DNA from 2 places in the Lysinibacillus sp. OF-1 genome. Region 1 is predicted to be linked to the other one. Evidence: a T-box and tRNA genes for the amino acid it is inferred to sense, from the RefSeq annotation. Region 1 holds a T-box; the other holds one or more tRNA genes.
What was found. A T-box is a leader RNA that pairs with one kind of tRNA and senses whether it is charged. The one in region 1 lies ahead of serS (serine--tRNA ligase), so its partner is inferred to be a tRNA-Ser.
Positions count from the first base shown of each region.

Region 2: it has a tRNA-Ser gene. The T-box ahead of serS (serine--tRNA ligase) is inferred to sense a tRNA for this amino acid. The anticodon was not compared.

Region 1 covers NZ_CP102798.1:25,952-33,599, forward strand. Annotated here, with positions in the region: gene NV349_RS00095 (D-alanyl-D-alanine carboxypeptidase family protein) at 1-289, shown strand, start outside; gene asnB (asparagine synthase (glutamine-hydrolyzing)) at 390-2,225, shown strand; gene pdxR (MocR-like pyridoxine biosynthesis transcription factor PdxR) at 2,244-3,665, opposite strand; gene pdxS (pyridoxal 5'-phosphate synthase lyase subunit PdxS) at 3,768-4,652, shown strand; gene pdxT (pyridoxal 5'-phosphate synthase glutaminase subunit PdxT) at 4,654-5,217, shown strand; T-box leader at 5,267-5,482, shown strand; gene serS (serine--tRNA ligase) at 5,559-6,839, shown strand; gene NV349_RS00125 (sigma-54 factor interaction domain-containing protein) at 7,260-7,514, shown strand; gene tadA (tRNA adenosine(34) deaminase TadA) at 7,613-7,648, opposite strand, start outside.
Region 2 covers NZ_CP102798.1:4,596,496-4,604,143, reverse strand. Annotated here, with positions in the region: gene NV349_RS22660 (YfcC family protein) at 1-834, shown strand, start outside; gene NV349_RS22655 (M20 metallopeptidase family protein) at 857-2,035, shown strand; gene NV349_RS22650 (AAA family ATPase) at 2,177-3,133, shown strand; gene NV349_RS22645 (RNA ligase family protein) at 3,154-3,789, shown strand; tRNA gene NV349_RS22640 (tRNA-Ser) at 3,884-3,951, shown strand; gene NV349_RS22635 (coenzyme F420-0:L-glutamate ligase) at 4,004-5,194, opposite strand; gene NV349_RS22630 (LysR family transcriptional regulator) at 5,317-6,234, shown strand; gene NV349_RS22625 (LysR family transcriptional regulator) at 6,252-7,133, opposite strand; gene NV349_RS22620 (YeiH family protein) at 7,247-7,648, shown strand, end outside.

The DNA.
Region 1 (7,648 bases):
ATTTATGATTAAGTCTTCTGATAAAGATTTATATAAACCTACATTGGTTTTAGATAAAAAGAGTTTAGAGGCAGATGTTAAGAAAGACACTGTTGTAGGAAAGGTCGTTATTGAGCGCACAGAAGGCACTGATTACGGCTTTATCGATGGCAAGGATATTTCATCTGATGTTGTCACAACAGAGGCTGTAGAGCGTGCTAGCGGTATTTCATTGTTCTTCCAAGGTATAGGTAACTTCTTCGGCAATTTATGGGGAGGCATTACAGACTTTGTTGGGGGACTATTTTAATCTATAGTTAATAAGCACATGAATGTTATAAAGCATTCATGTGCTTTTTCACATTTTAGCATAGTCCTGCATAAGCTAATAGGCGAAAGGATGTGGCTAAATGTGTGGAATTACAGGATGGGCTAGTTTTCAAAGGGATTTAAGAACAAGTGACACAATTTTAAAATCGATGACACAAACATTAAATAAAAGAGGGCCGGATGATGAAAATATTTGGTGTAGTGAGCATATTGCATTTGGCCATCGACGATTGGCAGTTATCGATCTAATTGGCGGCAAACAGCCAATGAAAAAAATACATGATGGCGTAAACTATGTCATTACATACAATGGCGAACTTTATAATACGGAAGAGTTACGTAAAGAACTTTTAAAAAGAGGCCACAGCTTTACAACACATTCAGATACGGAAGTGTTATTAACTGCCTATATTGAATGGAAAGAAAAATGTGTAGATTTTTTAAATGGCATTTTTGCCTTCGGTGTTTGGGATGAGCAAACACAATCACTATTTTTATGCCGAGATCGATTAGGTGTGAAACCTTTGTATTATACAGAGCAACAAGGCGGTGTGCTTTTTGCATCTGAAGTGAAGGCCTTGTTGGCACATCCCATGGTTCAAGCAAGTGTAAATGTGGAAGGATTGGCAAGTATGATGGCTGTAGGGCCCTCTAGAGCACCAGGCAAGACACTTTTTCAAAATATCGAGGAATTAAGACCGGGATATGCTATGCGGTTTTCCAGAGAAGGCTTGAAAAAGTGGCCATATTGGCAGCTACAAAGCCAAAGGCATGAAGAAACATTAGAGGAAACTACTGAGCATGTTCGTTTTTTATTGACGGATGCGATTGAACGTCAGCTTATTTCAGATGTACCTATTTGTACATTTCTTTCAGGTGGACTTGATTCCAGTATCATTACCGGTATTGCAGCAAATAGATTTCAACAACAAAATCATAAATTGCATACATTTTCTATCGATTACGAAGATAATGAACGTTTCTTTAATCCACATGCTTTCCAAACATCAACGGATACGTATTGGATTCAAAAAATGACGGATACTTTCCAGACAACACATCATGCAGAGGAAATCACGCAACAGCAGTTAATTGATTTATTAGTAGAGTCAGTGATCGTCCGGGATTCTCCTGGAATGGCAGATGTCGACTCATCGTTATTATGGTTTTGTCGAGAAATAAAAAAAGATTTTACTGTAGCATTATCAGGAGAGTGTGCAGATGAAATTTTTGGTGGATACCCATGGTTTCAAGAAAAAACTTCAGGTTTTCCTTGGATTCGTTCATTGTCTGAAAGAGGTGGATTACTTCAAGAGAAGTGGGATAAAAAATTAAAAATTGAGTCCTATGCACATCAACTCTACACACAAACAATGGCTGAAGTACCGTTGTTAGATGGAGAAAGTCCGGCAGAAGCAAGACATCGAGAAATGTTTTATTTAAATATGCTCTGGTTCATGCAAACATTGTTAGAAAGAAAAGATCGTATGAGCATGGGGGCAAGTTTAGAGGTGCGTGTTCCTTTTGCAGATCATAGGCTTGTGGAATATGCTTGGAATATTCCGTGGGAAATGAAGAATTTGGATGGAATAGAAAAAGGATTACTTCGAAAATCGATGGCACACTTATTACCTGATGAAGTGTTGTATCGTAAAAAGAATCCTTATCCTAAAACGTACCACCCTGTTTATACAGCAGGTGTTCAAAAATGGTTGAGAGAAATCCTTCACGATAAAAATTCAATTTTACATGAACTATTTGAACGACAAAAGCTTGCAGAGTTAATTGAATCGGGAGGTAGCTCTTTTAAAATTCCATGGTATGGGCAATTAATGGCAGGGCCTCAGCTTTTAGCATATTTAGGGCAAATTCATACATGGTTTGAACACTATCAGATTCAATTGATTGAAACGTAAAAGAAAATGACCTATCTACTAACTAGTAGACGGGTCATTTTTTTCTATTTCCCAACAATCCATCAGCTGTTCAATGGATTGTTCAATTGTTTGAACAGGTATTCCACCAAAGCCAAGTAAAAATTGAGCATGTGAAGATTCATAATGGTCTAGTCTATAAGCAGATAACGGATAAATACCAATCTCCGCTTGAGAAGCAAGTTGCTGTAATTGTTTTTCTGATAAAATGTGCTGTACTTCTAATAAAATATGCATTCCAGCTTGTTCACCAGTTATTTTAATCGCTGAAGAATATTTTTCTAAAAAGGAGGTTAGCTTATCATGTTTTTTTCGATAAACTTTACGCATTCGATTAAGGTGCTTTGCAAAATGCCCGTCTCGCATAAAATTTGCCACGATATGCTGATCGAAGCGAGGTACAGTAGATGAATAATAATTAAAGACATCGTTATATGTGGCAAGTAGTTTAGGTGGAAGTACAAAATAAGCTACTCGCAAGGATGGCATTAATGACTTTGTAAAAGTACTCATGTAAATCACTGTATCATTTCGATCTAAGGCATGTAGTGCAGGAATTGGTTTTCCAGCATAACGAAATTCCGAATCATAATCATCTTCAATAATATAACGTGAGGAGCTCTGAGCAGCCCAGTTTAAAGCTTGTGCCCGTCTAGTGGCAGATAATACCGCACCGGTAGGAAATTGGTGTGAGGGTGTAATATAAACGACATTAGCGCTCGTTTTTTCAAGCTCATGAATAATAATTCCCTCTTCATCCACTGCAATCGGATAGACTTTTCGTTTATGCTGCGAAAACATACGATGCACGGCTGGGTACCCTGGGTTTTCTAGGGCAAAGCAGGTATCGTCGTTAAAAAGACGTAGGATCATAGGCAGAAGCTGTTCAGTACCAGAGCCAATTACGATTTGCTCTGGATGACAGACAACACCGCGTGATTGATATAGATAATTTGCAATCTCTGTACGTAAAGAAAGTTCACCTTGAGGTTCACCTGTTAATAATAATTCTTTTGAGGTATCGTCAAAAAGCTCTTTCGCATACTTTCTCCATGTTTGAAACGGAAAGGCATCGATATCAATAGAACCAGGATTAAAATCAATTTTGTATGTTTTTTTCTTAGGATGCTCATTGACGGAGGTTACATTGTCTTGCTGAATGTAGGGTAGTTCATCTATTTCTTCAACAAAGTAGCCAACCCGTGATTTAGACATAATATAACCTTCAGCTAATAGCTGTGCATAAGCAATTTCAATTGTTGTTTGAGAAATATTTAAAAAATCGGATAATTTTCTTTTTGACGGTAATTTTTCTCCTACCATTATTTTCTTGGAAATAATAGCATCCTTAATACCGTTATAAAGCTGATCATAAAGCGGTTTATTACTATCTCTTTCAAGCTGAAATAAAAGCATATCCATGTTGTATAACCTCCTGACCTTATGATTATTTTAAAAACTGGATATTTTTATATGGTCAATTTCTATTATACTAAACTTCATCATAAAGGTGGAGGTTAGAAAATGAAACAAACAGGTACAGAGTTAGTAAAACGTGGAATGGCAGAAATGCAAAAGGGCGGCGTTATTATGGACGTCATTAATGCAGAGCAAGCAAAAATAGCAGAAGCAGCAGGCGCTGTAGCCGTTATGGCATTAGAAAGGGTACCTTCAGATATTCGTAAGGCAGGTGGCGTTGCACGTATGGCTGATCCTCGTATTGTGGAGGAAGTAATGGCGGCTGTAACCATTCCTGTTATGGCAAAGGCACGTATAGGGCATATCGTTGAAGCACGCGTTTTAGAGGCAATGGGGGTTGATTATATTGATGAAAGTGAAGTTTTAACACCAGCAGATGAAGAATACCATTTATTAAAAAGTGATTACACAGTACCGTTTGTGTGCGGCTGTCGTGATTTAGGTGAAGCAGCCCGTCGTATCGGAGAAGGCGCGTCAATGCTACGAACAAAAGGTGAACCAGGAACAGGGAATATAGTGGAGGCAGTTCGACATATTCGCAAAGTAAATGCTCAGGTACGTAAAGTAGTGGGTATGACAGAAGATGAATTAATGACGGAGGCAAAATTACTGGGGGCTCCTTTCGAATTATTAAGAGAAATTAAACGTCTTGGTCGTTTACCAGTAGTAAATTTTGCGGCAGGTGGTGTTGCTACGCCAGCCGATGCTGCATTAATGATGGAGCTTGGAGCTGATGGCGTTTTCGTGGGCTCTGGTATTTTCAAATCCGAAAATCCAGAAAAATTTGCACGTGCTATTGTGGAGGCGACTACCCACTATAAAGACTATAAGCTAATTGCTGAAATATCTAAAGAGCTCGGTGTACCAATGAAGGGTATTGATATTGCACAGCTTGGGCAAAACGAGCGTATGCAAGAGCGAGGCTGGTAAAATGAAACGAATTGGTGTTTTAGCATTACAAGGAGCAGTCCGTGAGCATGTCCAAATGTTAGAAGGGCTTGATTGTGAAGCGATTTTAGTAAAACAGAAGAAGGATTTAGTGAATCTCGATGGACTTGTACTACCTGGTGGGGAAAGTACGACAATGCGAAAATTGCTGGACCGTTTTGACCTACTAGAGCCAATCCGTGAACTTGCACAGCAAGGTTTACCGGTATTTGGCACATGTGCAGGATTAATTTTATTAGCCAATCAATTAGTGGATGACGAACCGCATTTAGCAGTTATGGATGTGACGGTAGCAAGAAATTCATTTGGACGTCAGATAGATAGCTTCGAAGTTCAACTGGATATTCCTAAAATAGGTGCACGTATTCCAGCAGTTTTTATTCGTGCACCTCATATTGAAGCGGTAGGTAAAGATGTTGATGTTCTCGCTCAGCATGACGGAAAAATAATTTTGGCGCAAGATGGTCATTTATTAGGTTGTTCGTTTCATCCTGAATTAACAGCAGATAAGCGAATTCTTGAATATTTTGTCTCCTCTATGGTATGACTTGCAAAATTTGTTTTCATATAGTACAGTATGGTTAAAATTTAAATAATTGAACACGATGATGGGAAGTAGTAACAAGCACGTTTTTTTTAGAGAGTCAGCGGTTGGTGGAAGCTGATAAAAGCACTTGTGAATCCGTCCTGGAGTTGCACAGTCGAAGTGATTGAAGTAGACTGTAGCCGGCTGAAATGCCGTTATAAAATAAGTGGATTAGGCATACGCCTAGTCAATTAGGGTGGCAACGCGGGTAGCTCTCGTCCCTTTCCAGGGATGAGGGCTTTTTTGTGTTTATTTTGATGCAACAATTTCCCATCATTAAAGAAACTATTGGAGGTATGAATATGTTAGATATTAAACGTGTACGCGATAATTTCGCGGAAATTAAAGAAATGCTATTAACACGTAATGAAGATTTAGGTAACTTAGATGACTTTGAAGGCTTAGATGCAAAGCGTCGTGAATTAATTGCTAAAACAGAAGAATTAAAAGCAGAACGTAATAAAGTATCTGAACAAATTTCACTTATGAAGCGCAATAAGGAAAACGCAGATGAAGTCATTGCTCGTATGCGTCAGGTAGGCGATGAAATTAAAGAATTAGACAATCAATTAAATGATGTAGAAGAGCGCTTTAAAGATATGATGATGCGTTTACCAAACATTCCTCATGAATCTGTCCCAGTAGGTACAACAGAGGACGACAATGTTGAGGAATATACTTGGGGCGAAATTCCAGCATTTGATTTTGATATTAAAGCACACTGGGATCTAGCGACAGATTTGAAAATTGTGGATTTTGAACGTGGCGCAAAAGTAACAGGTAGCCGTTTCTTATTCTACCGTGGTCTTGGAGCTCGTTTAGAACGTGCATTAATGACGTTCATGATGGATTTACATGCAGAAGAGCATGGCTATGAGGAAATGCTACCACCTGTCATTGTAAATCGTGATAGCTTAACAGGTACTGGACAGCTTCCAAAATTCGAGGAAGATGTATTCAAATTAGAAGAAACTGATTATTTCATGATTCCAACAGCAGAGGTTCCAGTAACGAACTTCTATCGTGATGAAATATTACCAGCTGAGGCTTTACCACAAGGCTTTGCTGCATACAGTGCATGCTTCCGCTCAGAGGCAGGTTCTGCAGGACGTGATACACGTGGTTTAATCCGTCAACACCAATTCAATAAAGTAGAACTAGTTCGTTTTGTAAAACCAGAGGAATCATACGAACAGTTAGAGCTATTAACAGGTCATGCTGAAAAAGTACTGCAATTATTAGGATTACCATATCGTAAACTAAAAATGTGTACAGCCGATTTAGGCTTTACTGCAGCGAAGAAATATGATTTAGAAGTGTGGATTCCAGCACAAAACATGTACCGTGAAATTTCTTCTTGTTCTAACTTTGAGGATTTCCAAGCACGACGTGCAAATATCCGCTTCCGTCGTGAACCAAATGCAAAACCAGAGTATGTTCACACATTAAATGGTTCAGGTCTTGCCATTGGTCGTACAGTTGCGGCTATCCTGGAAAACTATCAACAAGCTGATGGAAGCGTAGTGATTCCTGAAGTTTTAAGACCTTATATGGGTGGTAAAGAGGTAATCGCACCAAAATAAAAAACAAATAAAAGCTATTTTAGACCATCCTTTAGGGGAGAATCTAAAATGGCTTTTTTGCTTTTCCAAAATTGAAATCTCCCATGAAAGGTTTTGTAATTTTTTATAATCTAGCAAATTTAAATATATTAATTAGAAATTGGCTTAACACCTGAAACAAGTACCGTTTTTGAAGTCATGCAATCAGGGAAATCCGTTTTAACCTATGGGCAATAGCTTACAACATTAGATGGTTTTAGTTATTTATCGCTAAACTTATCCCATTATGGAGCAATGGAAAGCTATGGAGGCAATTGAATTCTCAGAACATTTTTATGAAAGTAAGCATTAAAATGCTTAAATAATTTCCTGGGACATAATCTATCTCGAGATAATCATACGGCCAATCGTCTAGAGGATTTCATTACGATAAACACTGAAATGAAGTCTCAACTTGAAAAGGCCAGTCTGAGCGCAAAGAAAAATGCTCCGATTTTATTAACAGAGGAAACTAGAATAGAGAAAGATTTTATAGCACAAGTTCTTCATAATGAAAGTTGCCGCTATACTAATGAAGAAAGAAAAGGACAGTTACAGGAAGCTAATGGTGGAACGTTACTCATTGACCACCAGATGTATCTTTACAAGCAAAGTTATATCGAAGGTGAATGTGTTTTCAGACGATTAACTATTTAACCTTAATATTCATTACTGTTGCTGCTACGACACAGTTCATATATATTGCTATTACTCTGAGGATAAAAAAGAAGGTGTCTCATTAGGAGGCACCTTCTTTAATTGATAGTCTCATTTTTCGAAGCTATACGTGC
Region 2 (7,648 bases), 140 kb from region 1:
ACTATTGCAGAGCTTCCAATGTATTCAGGAATGTCATATCGAATCATTGTGTTCATCGTTTTTTATAGTTTGACAGTACTTTATATATACAGGCATGCAAAAAAAGTGAAGAGTGACCCATCGAAAGGGATTTACGGAAAGTTTAAAAGAGAAGAGAGCATCAAAATTGATTTAGACTTTAAGATGAGCCCACGTCATTTGATAGCACTATTCGTATTATTGGGAAATTTTGTTGCATTGATTGTAGGGGTAATAAAGTATCAATGGTATATAAGTGAAATTGCCGGTGTCTTTCTATTAAGCAGCATTATTATGTCTATTATTTGTAAGATTGGACCAAATAAAATGGCTGAAGGGTTTATTTCTGGTGCCCGGGATATGGTAGAAGGGGCATTAATTATCGGATTTGCCCAAACCATTTTAGTTATTACTACAAATGGAGGATTAATTGATACTATTCTTCATTTTGTTTCAAATACTGTAAGTGTATTACCTGCTTCTATCAATGCGATAGGAATGTTTTTGCTTCAGCTCTGCTTAAATTTCTTAGTACCTTCTGGAAGTGGACAAGCTGCGTTAACGATGCCGATCATGACGCCTTTAGCCGATTTAATTGGTGTAACTAGGCAAACAGCCGTACTGGCTTTCCAGTTTGGTGATGGTATTTCAAATATGGTCATTCCAACAAGTGGTGTTTTATTAGCGGGACTAGCAATAGCAGGTATTCCATTTTCAAAATGGTTCAGATGGGTATTTCCTTACTTCCTTATACAGACAGGCTTAGCGATTGTCTTATTAGTCATTGCGCATCTCATAAATTATGGACCATTTTAATAAAATAAATAATAAATTAGGAGTGATTAGATTGATAGAAACGGCTAATTTAAAACAACAGGTTGTTGAATGGCGTCGGCATTTGCATATGCATCCTGAATTATCACATCAAGAGCATAAGACAGCTCAATATATTTATGATCAATTAATAACGTTTCCTCATTTAGAAGTAAGACGTTTAACAGAAACAAGTGTATGTGCCTTTTTAAGAGGTACAAAAACAGAAGATAAAGGACATACCATTTTACTACGAGCTGATATTGACGCATTGCCGATTGAAGAAGAAACGGATCTACCATTCAAATCAATAAATCCAGGGGTCATGCATGCGTGTGGACATGATGCTCATCCAGCCATGTTACTTGGTGCAGCAAAGGCATTGGCTGAGAGTGGGACCAATTTTAATGGAGAAATTCGTTTTGTTTTTCAGCATGCTGAAGAGGTGACACCAGGGGGGGCTGCTCAACTAGTTGCACTAGGAATAGTAGAGAATGTCGATTATGCTTTCGCTTTACACGTGAGCCCTGATTATGAAGTAGGGCAATTTGCTATGAAAGATGGTAAATTTACTGCAGCAGCAGATGATTTTGAAATTAAAATTTATGGTCGTGGCGGTCATGCATCAACACCAGAGGTCGCTATAGATCCTTTAATAATTGGTTCTGAAATAGTTGTAGCTTTACAAACAATAGTGTCACGTAAAGTGCCAAGTACACATGCACCTGTTTTAACTGTTGCAAAATTTCACTGTGGAACGGCATTAAATATTATTGCAGATACAGCAGAGCTTGGAGGAACAATCCGTTCCCTAGATGCGAAAATTCGTGTGGATACACGAGAACATTTAGAAAAGATAGTGACAGGTATTGCAACTATGCACGGTGCAAAAGTAGACATTAATTGGGAGCTAGGTTGCCCTTCCGTCACAAATGATAAGGAATTAACGGCATTATCTCGTCGTATAGCTGGAGAGATTGTTGGTGCTACAGGTGTGAAGGTATTGCCTGAACCTATATTTGGCACAGAGGATTTTGCCGATTTTTCAGAAGTTGTTCCCTCATCTATGCAATTTATCGGGGTACATAACGTAGAGTTTGGTGAAGCGTACCCATTGCACCATCCTCGTTTTAAAGTAGATGAAGAAGCTCTTATATATGGTGTTCGTTACTTTGAAAATATAGCACGGACACTTTGCCCATAAGTGACGTAAGCTAAAAAATAATGAAGGCATGAGTATTGGTGTGGTAATGGCTCATGCCTTTTAAATTGCTTACAGTATGTATTGAAAACTAAAGGATTGTTCTTTTAATACGATATAGAAACTTGAAGGGAGGTGCAGAGGATGAAGGTAATCTTTACAGTGGGGTTGCCTGGAAGTGGAAAAAGTACATTTGTGAAACAGCTAGCGAAAAGTGAAAATGCGATTATTCTTTCCAGTGATGCAATACGTCAAGAATTGTTTGGTGATGCCACCAAGCAAAAATCACGTGTAGTCTTTCGCACGTTATATGAGCGTCTGAATGATTTAGTGGCAAAAGGTTATTCTGTCATTGTAGATGCCACCAATATAGAGCGGGAGCGCAGAATGTTTGCACTCCGCAAATTGTCGAGTGCGGTTAAGAAGGAATGCTATTACTTTGATACCCCTTATTCAATCTGTGTAGCCAGAAACCAACGGCGGAAGCGGCATGTACCATTATTGGTGATGGAAAAAATGAGAAAGCATCTAGAGTTTCCTACAGCAGGAGAAGGGTTTGATGAAGTGCATATTGTACATGAATCAAGTCCCTATGATATCTCTCGACAGCAATTTGTCTCACTTATACAAAGCCAACCCACTTATGAAGAACTGTTTCAAACACTTCGATCAGTCCCACTTTTTAAAGAAATTTATCATTTCAATCAAGAAAATCCATACCATCAATTTTTACTATGTCAGCATACGTATTTCGTGTTTGCCTATATCAATGAATACTACTTGGAAAGCGATAAACTGGCACTACAATTGGCTGCATTGTTCCATGATGTCGGCAAACCATTTTGCAAAAAATATAAACCATTGCAACAACGATATGGCTATTATGGGCATGAAAATGTATCTGCCCAATTGGTTTGTCATTTTCTCGTAGAGTTGGGCTTTGAAGAGGATTTTGTGTTGAAGGTTGTTCATTTAGTGCAATTTCATATGTTAATCCAGTATGGGGGCGATAAAGGCGGAAGCCAAATTTATCACTTATTAGATGGTGATTTATTAACAAGACTTTATTTCTTCCGAGAGGCAGATCAATTTGCTAAATAAAAAGGAAAGGAAGTGGAACTATGACGAAATTAATGAAATACCCAAGAAGCTTTCATTTACCCTGGAGCAGGGGCTATACCCATGATGATAAAGTTGCTAAAAATGTGAATCATTTTATAGGAAAAGAAGTGGTGGTCACTGAAAAACTAGATGGGGAAGGCACTACGCTTTACAAAGACTATATGCATGCCAGAAGCATCCATTCAGCCAATCATCCTTCTAGACATTGGATAAAAACATTTCATGCAAGTTTTGCGTATCGAATTCCTAATGATTGGCGCTTATGTGGAGAAAATATGTATGCGAAGCATTCCATTTATTATCAAGCCTTAACAAGTTATTTTTATTTATTTAGTATTTGGAATGAAGATAATATTTGTTTAAGTTGGGATGAAACGGTCGCTTTTGCAGCTGAGTTAGGTATTGAAACAGTACCCGTTTTATATCGGGGTATTTTTGATGAAGAACAAATAAAACGGACATTTACTGGTAAATCCATTTTTGATGGTGAACAAGAGGGGTATGTGATTAGAAACGCTGCCTCATTCCATTATGATGATTTTCGCTATAATTTAGGAAAATTTGTGAGACCGCAACATGTTCAAACAAGCGATCATTGGCTACAGGAAGAAATGATTCCAAATGGCTTAAAATAAAATGGATCTAACAAAATTACTTTGATTAAAGATTAAATAAAAAGGACTGAGAAAAATGTAATACTAAATCAATTACTCCAAAAATATATAATATGAGGAAGTGTGCAAGGAATGCATATCCCTTTTGAAAAGGGCTTACAGGTTCGATTCCTGTCATCCTCACGCAAAGGTAAATAAAAATGAACTCTCATTTCTACACGAGAGTTCATTTTTTTTATTTAGTATAGTTATCGAAGTAACCTTGAATATAAATCATAGGTGTTCCTTTGTCACCTGAGCCAGATGTTAGATCAGATAGCGAACCGATTAGGTCTGTTAAGCGACGAGGTGTTGTTCCTTGTGCAGCCATTTGACCCGTTAAATCTTCATCTTTATTTTGAATGTATTCAGAAATAGCGGCTTTTAATTCTTCACCTCGAAGGTTAGCAAAGTCGTTATCTGCTAAGTATTTCAATTTAACCTCGTTTGGTGTCCCATGCAATCCAGCCGTAAACGCTGGTGAAACAACAGGGTCTGCAAGCTCCCAAATTTTACCCACTGGATCTTTAAATGCACCGTCACCATAAATCATGACTTCTACCGTTTTGCCTGTTGCCTCTTTAATTTTTGCTTGGATTCCATCAACAATCGGCTGACAAGTATGGGGGAATAGTTTTACACTATCCTCTGTCGCTTTGTTAGAGCCAAGAAGACCATATTCTGCATTGAAGCCAGACCCATTAATAGACTCAGCTAAAATATTATCAAGGCTGTAAACTTTATCAGCACCGTTTGCTGTTAAAATGCGCTTTGTACGGAAGCGTGTATGAATATCACATGTTAATACACTCTTTGTATAATTTAAAATTGTTTTTGGGTTATTAGAGAAGATGACATCACATTTAGCGCCTTCTGCTTCAATTAACTCTTTATAGTATTCGATATAATCTACACCCGTGAATGTATGTTTTTGGTAGCCAAAATGTTCACGGAATTCAACCTCATTTAATGTATCTGTCCAAGGGTTAATGCCTTTTACATCTAACTCATCAATATCTACAAGGTGATTACCTACTTCATCGGATGGGTAGCTTAGCATTAGTACAACCTTTTTAACACCTTTGGCAATACCACGTAAACAGTTGGCAAAGCGGTTTCGACTTAAAATCGGGAAAATAACGCCGACAGTATCATCGCCGAACTTAGCTGCCACATCTACAGCGATATCATCTATTGACGCATAGTTACCTTGTGCACGTGCTACAACAGATTCAGTTACTGTGACAATATCACGATCCTCGATTGCATAGCCTTCAATTGTCGCAGCATTTAACACTGTATCTACAACGATTTGTTCAATATTATCGCCTTCGTTAATAATAGGACCACGAAGACCTCTTACAACTGTACCGATTACACGTTCCAACTTAATCTCTCCTCATTCTATCAATCGTAAAGTGAAATAAAATCCATATGATTTTACTATACGCTCCAGTAATGATATAAGTAAAATTAATAGTTCATATAATAGCTATAAGAGGTGCTTATATGATAGGGAAATTAGATTTATATCGTATTTTTAGTGTTGTAGCAAAAAATAATAGCTTTTCGAGTGCGGCTAAGGATTTATATATGACACAGCCTGCTGTTAGTCAGGCAATGATGCAATTGGAGAAGGAGCTTGGAACACGTCTTTTTAATCGAACTCCAAAAGGTGTGACGCTGACAACAGAGGGTAGTCTTCTCTTTGAATATACGAATTCAGCTTTAGGGCTTTTAGATGCTGGTGAAGAAAAGTTGCTAGAATTTAAAAATTTAACAACAGGGCAATTAAAACTAGGAGTAGGGGATACCATTTCACGCTTCTTTTTAATGCCTTATTTAGAAGCATTCCATACAATGTATCCGAATATCAAATTACAAATGTTGAATGGTACAACATCTGAAATATGTAATTTTATTAAATCGGGTGAGGTCGATATCGGATTTTGCAATTTTCCAATAGAAGATTCAACATTACAGTTAACCGTATGCACGAATATTCGAGATATCTTCGTGTGTGGGGAGAAATACAAGACACTTGCGTCTAAAAGTTTAAGCTATGAGGATCTTTTGAAATTTCCACTTATCTTTCTAGAGAAAAAATCGAATTCACGAAAGTATGTGGAAGACTATCTCTTTGCAAGAGGTATCCATATTGAACCCGAATTTGAGCTAGGTTCACATGATTTGGTGTTAGAGTTTGCTCGTAGTAATCTCGGTATTGCATGTGTAACCAAGGAATTTTCAAAGGACTATCTCCAGCGAGGTCTTCTCTATGAATTAACCTTAATGGAAAGTATTCCAACAAGGAGTATTGGTATGTGTTATTTGAAAACAGTACCTCTTTCTAGAGCAGCGACAAAATTTGTGGAAATCATTGAAACTAAGCGTTTGAATACGAGAAGAACCATAAAGAAAGCCTAGCGACGAGAAAAAGTCAGCTAAGCTTTCTTTATTAATATATCTATGAGTATGTCGACATTGCGCTTATTTTTCATCGTTGGTGAGCAAAGATAAGAAAATGTCCGCAGAAAATGCTGTCCTTCAAGGGGCAAAATGGTCATATCTTCATTTTTTAATTCACGTTCAATAACACAAGCGGATAGTAAGGAAAGACCAAGTCCCTGCATAACGCTCTCTTTGACCCCCTGATTACTACTAATCGTCAAAAGTGATTGGATTTGTAGACCGTTAGCTCTGAATAAATGATCTAAATAATAACGTGTCCCAGAGCCTTCTTCACGGGCAACCCAGTTTTGCTGTTGAAGTTTATCGGGGGTAATGGGTTGTTGCTTTGTCAGTGGATGATTACTGGCACTGACAATAAATAGTTCATCCTGCATAAATGGTTTAATTACCAGTTCATTATCCTGTGCTTGCCCTTCTATCAGACCAATATCAACTTGCAATAATTTTGTATATTGAATGATTTCTTTCGTATTGCCAATAATAATTTGAAGCTCAAGTTGTGGGAACTGTTGCTGCAAGCTTGCTATGATGGGGGGCAATATATATTCGCCGATCGTAAAGCTTGCTCCAATGACTAATGTACCTTGTACCTCTTGATGATAGGCCGCAATATCCTCTTTCGCCGCTTCAGTTATAGCCATGATTTGCTTCGCTCGTTTATAAAGAATTTCACCAGTTGGTGTAATTTGCACGGATTTTGGTGAGCGAATAAATAAGGTTGTTTGTAATTCCTGTTCTAGGTTTTTAATGTGTAAGCTAACACTTGGCTGTGAAATATGAAGTATTTCAGAGGTTTTCGTAAAATTATTGACCTCAACTAGTGTGACGAACGTTTTTAAAGCTTCGTATTGCATAGTTTCACCTCTATTATTAGAAATGTTAATGATAATGATTATATATATGTATTTTACTAATAGTTCGCTTTTTATTAAAGTAATAATCAACAAGGGAGAAAGAAGTGAACAACATGGTTAATAGACAGAATAAAGTGAAATCCACCCTTAATCCTAATTTCTTGAAAGGAGTATTGTTAACACTCCTTATTGCTTTAGTAGCGAAATATATTGCCACATTTCCTTTCTTTTCAATATTAGGTCAGTTGGTTATTGCCATTATATTAGGAATGGCTTGGAGAGCAGCTTTTAAAGTACAAGATTCATGGCAAGTGGGTATTGTCTTCTCTAGTAAGAAGCTATTACGGCTTGGCATTATTTTATTGGGCATGCGCTTAAATTTGGCAGACATTTATCATGCAGGGGCAAATGTTTTTTTGATTGCAGTCATTAATTTAGTATTTGCTTTACTAGTTGTGTACGGATTAACAAAAATGTTTAAAGTGGAACAGAAGCTAGGGATATTAACGGCTTGT